2 regions of the Actinomadura geliboluensis genome follow, and region 2 is predicted to be linked to the other one. Evidence: riboswitches for the same ligand, from Rfam matches in the RefSeq annotation. Region 2 holds a riboswitch; the other holds the start of a gene.

Region 1 (2,192 bases), on a different contig from region 2:
GCATCCCGATCATGCGGATGTAGCCGCCGAGCGGGATCCACTTCACCCCGTACTCGGTCTCGCCCTTGCGCTTGGACCACATCGTCGGGCCGAAACCGACCATGAACTGGGTGGTCCGCACCTTGAACAGCTTGGCGAACGAGAAGTGCCCGAGTTCGTGCAGCGCGATGGACACGAGCAGGCCGAAGAACAGGATCAGCATCCCCGCCAGGTAGACCATCCGGCATGCCCCTCAGCTCGTCCCCCCGCGCCCACCGCGGGTGATCTCCAACGACCAACTCAGAGTACGCGACCCGTCCTGTCCCGGTTTAAGTCAATCAAGGAACCGGTGCAGCGAGAGGAGCGCTCGGGCCGGGCGGATTTGAGGAGAGGTGCTAAGTCGCGGCGGCGTCATTGGCATGCGCCGTGATAGCGGCGGGGCGGCGAACGCGCGCATTATGAGCGGTCTCACCCCGGTCCATGGAGGTTGTCACCTTGAAGCGCGGTCTTGTAGCGGTGCTGGCGCTGGGTCTGGCGCTCAGCGGGTGCGGGGGCTCCGACGACGGCGGCGGGGACGCGCGGGCGTCGGCGCCGCCCACCCCGGCGGCCTCGGCACCGGCCTCGGCGCCGTCCGGGACGGCGACCGGCAAGCCCGGCACGACGGCCGCGCCCGTCCCGCCGGGGGTGTCCCAGGCGACCCAGGCGTTCAACGACTGCATGCACGAGCAGGGGGTCGAACTGCCGTCTCCGAACCCGACGTCCACCCCCGCGAAGAAGGACCTGGAGAAGATCAAGGCGGCGCTGCGGACCTGCGTGAAGTCGATGTCGGCGTCCCCGCCGCCCACCGGCTGAGGGCGGGCGGCCGGCGGGTGGTCGCCGGGCGGGGCCGCTGCTAGATTTGGCGGAAAGCCGTTGACCCCGTGCGGGAGAGTCCCACGCAGCCGGTGTGGGACGCCGAAGGAGCAAATCCTCCCCGGAACCTCTCAGGCCCACGGACCGCACGGGCAAGGCGACCTCTGGAAAGCGGGGACCCGGTCCCCCGCCGAAGGTGAAAACCCGCCGCCCGCCGGCGGGTGAAGCTCTCAGGCGCCGATGACAGAGGGGGAGGCACCGAAACGCCCGGTGCGCGAGTGGGACGATGGACCACGCGCGCCCGTGACGAAGGAGCCGAACCCATGTCCGCCGATCCGAAGACCACTCCGCTGCACGACGTCCACCGCGACCTCGGCGCGAACCTCGTCGACTTCGCCGGCTACCTGATGCCGCTGCGCTACAAGAGCGAGACCGCCGAGCACCAGGCCGTCCGCACCGGGGCCGGCCTGTTCGACCTGTCGCACATGGGGGAGATCTTCCTCTCCGGGCCGGACGCGGGCGCCGCGCTCGACTACGCGCTGGTCGGGAACCTGTCGACGATGCCGGTCGGCAAGGCCCGCTACACGATGATCTGCGCGCCGGACGGCGGCGTCCTCGACGACCTGATCGTCTACCGGCTCGCCGACGAGACGTGGATGGTCGTGGCGAACGCGGCCAATTCCGACGTCGTGCGGGACGCGCTGGCCGAGCGCGCCACCGGCTTCGAGGCGGCCGTCGACGACCGCTCCGCCGCGTACGCGCTGGTCGCCCTCCAGGGTCCGCGCTCACAGGGAATTCTCGAAGAGTTCACCGACGCGCCCGTGGGCGACCTCAAGTACTACGCGATCCTCGCCGGACGCGTCGCGGGCGTGGACGCGCTGATCGCCCGCACCGGCTACACCGGCGAGGACGGCTTCGAGCTGTTCGTGGACGCCGCCGACGCCGTCGCGCTGTGGCGGGCGCTCGCCGCGGTCGACGGGGTCGTCCCGGCGGGCCTCGCCGCGCGCGACTCGCTGCGCCTCGAAGCGGGCATGCCGCTGTACGGCAACGAGCTGACCGCCGAGACGACGCCGTTCGAGGCGGGCCTCGGCCGGGTCGTGAAGCTGGACAAGACCGTCGATTTCGTGGGCAAGACCACCCTGGCGGCGCAGGCCGCGACGCCGCCGGGCCGTAGGCTCGTGGGACTGGTCGCGCGCGGGCGTCGCGCGCCACGGAAGGGGTACCAGGTCGTCACGTCCGGCGGCACGCCGTGCGGCGTCGTGACGAGCGGGGCCCCTTCCCCCACACTGGGCAAGCCGATCGCCCTGGCCTACCTCGACAGCGGCGTCGAGGAGACGGAACTGGCCGTGGACGTCCGCGGC
Region 2 (2,192 bases):
CCGCCATGTAGCCGGCGTGCGGCCCGCCGAAACCGTAGGGGACGCCGAACCGCTGCGCCGACCCGACCGCGATGTCGGCGCCCGACTCCCCCGGCGGGCGCAGCAGCGTCAGCGCGAGCAGGTCGGCGGCCACGACGGCCTTGGCGCCGCGCTCGTGCGCCTGCGCGATCACCGGCTCCAGGTCGCGGACGGCGCCGGACGCGCCCGGGTACTGCAGCAGCACGCCGAAGAAGTCGCCGTCCGGGAGGCCCTCGGACAGGTCGGCGGTCACCACCTCGATGCCGAGCGGGACGGCGCGCGTCCGGACGACCTCGATCGTCTGCGGAAGCGCGTCCGCGTCGACGAGGAACGTCCCCGGGTCCTTGCGCCTGGACGCGCGGTGCGCGAGCGCCATCGCCTCGGCGGCGGCGGTGCCCTCGTCCAGCATGGAGGCGTTGGCGACGGGCAGGCCGGTCAGGTCGGCGACCACCGTCTGGAAGTTCAGCAGCGCCTCCAGCCGCCCCTGGGAGATCTCCGGCTGGTACGGCGTGTAGGCGGTGTACCAGCCCGGGTTCTCCAGGACGTTGCGCAGGATCACGCCCGGGACCGTCGTCCCGTGGTAGCCGAGCCCGATCATGGAGGTCAGCACGGTGTTGCGGGACGCCAGCTCGCGGAGCCGGGCCAGCGCGGCGGGCTCGCTCAGCGCGGGCGGCAGGTCCAGCGGGCGGGAGGTGCGGATCGCGGCGGGGACCGCGGCGTCGATCAGCGCCTCGGCGCCGGAGTAGCCGATCGCGGCGAGCATCCGGTCGCGGTCGGCCGGGCCGGGGCCGATGTGCCGGTCGGCGAACGCGGTGCGGGCGTGCTGCGGCGAAGCCACGGGGGCGAAGAACTGCGCGGTCATGGAGAGCCTCCTGGCTGCTGCGGTCGCTCAGGGCCACCGCCGGCGCGCGGGCCGGCGGCCGGTCTCCCCCTCTGTCATCGGCACCTGAGAGCTTCACCCGCGCGGCGGGGTTTCCCCTTCGGTGAGCCGCGTTCCCCGCGCGCGGGGAACGACGCCTGCTTTCCAGAGGTGCCTCGCCCGAGCGGTCCTTTTGCCTGAGAGGTTCCGGGGAGGTTGCCCCTTCGGCGCCCCGCGCTGGCGGCGCGGGGGCTCTCCCGCCCAGGGTCGACGGCATGTCCTGACCGAACCCTACCCAAAGACCGGTCCCGGCCGCCGCCGCGGCCCCGGCGGGACGGGGTCACCCCGCCGCGGACACGGAGGGCGTCCCCCGGTGCCGGACCGGTACCGGCCGGTACGATGTGCTGATTCACCTGGGACAAGACGGACCTCGGGCCACGGGGGCGGAGATGGGGCTGCGGGGTGCACGCGCGACCGGCCGGGAGGCGTCCCGGCGCTCGACGGCGCGCCGCCGGTTCTGGGACGCTGATCACGATGACGGACGGCCCGGGCGGTAGCGGCGTGACGCAGACCCACGACGGCGCGGTGCGCGCGGCGCGCGGCGCGCCCGCCGGGGCGCCGGTCGACGAGCCCGCCCTGCCGGACCGGATCCGCCGGCCCACCGACGCGATCAGGTTCGCGGCGTCGCTGGCCGGGCTGGCGGCGGTGATGCTGCTGGTGTCGATCGCGCAGCAGACCACGCACGGCCTGCAGACCGACATCGCCGAGGGCACCGCGCACGCGCCCCGGCTGCTGCTGACGCTCGCGACGCTGGTGTCCAGCTTCGGGGTGCTGGCGGTGCCGGTCGCGTTCGCGGTGGAGCGGCTGTTCCACAAGGACGGGACGCGCGTCGCGATCGCGCTGCTGGCCGCCGTGATCGCCTTCGGGATCACCGTGGGGCTGGACGACCTGGTGGTGCGGGCCGCCCCCGGCGGCGTGCTGGACTCGCTGATCTGGGGCGGCACCGAGACCGCGCCCGTGCACACCGACATCGCCCCCGTGATCGCGTTCGCCACCGCCGTCGGGATGGCGGGGCGCACCCGGTGGCAGGCGGCGACCTGGATCATGATCGGGCTGGCGGCGCTGACCGGGCTCACCGCGTCGTACGCGTCCGTCGCCGCCCTCGCGGCCACCTACTTCCTCGGCCGCGCCATCGGCCACGGCACCCTGTACGCCGTCGGCACGCCGAACCCGCGGCCGTCCGGGACGGCGGTGGTCGCGGCGCTGGAGCGGCTCGGGATGCGGCCGGAGCGGGGCGCGCGGCTGGACGAGCCCG

The links. Region 2 has a riboswitch for glycine ahead of gcvP (aminomethyl-transferring glycine dehydrogenase). Riboswitches for the same ligand answer to the same signal wherever they lie in the genome.
Region 1: it holds a riboswitch for glycine, as region 2 does, so the genes downstream of both, gcvT (glycine cleavage system aminomethyltransferase GcvT) here and gcvP (aminomethyl-transferring glycine dehydrogenase) in region 2, are expected to answer to the same signal.

What each region holds. Positions count from the first base shown of each region.
Region 1 is NZ_JBICUA010000004.1:217,980-220,171, forward strand. Features, by position in the region: gene ACGFI1_RS15295 (M50 family metallopeptidase) at 1-220, opposite strand, end outside; gene ACGFI1_RS15300 (hypothetical protein) at 460-831, shown strand; glycine riboswitch at 893-988, shown strand; glycine riboswitch at 993-1,081, shown strand; gene gcvT (glycine cleavage system aminomethyltransferase GcvT) at 1,155-2,192, shown strand, end outside.
Region 2 is NZ_JBICUA010000012.1:331,937-334,128, reverse strand. Features, by position in the region: gene gcvP (aminomethyl-transferring glycine dehydrogenase) at 1-880, opposite strand, end outside; glycine riboswitch at 942-1,052, opposite strand; glycine riboswitch at 1,053-1,147, opposite strand; gene ACGFI1_RS34935 (lysylphosphatidylglycerol synthase transmembrane domain-containing protein) at 1,412-2,192, shown strand, end outside.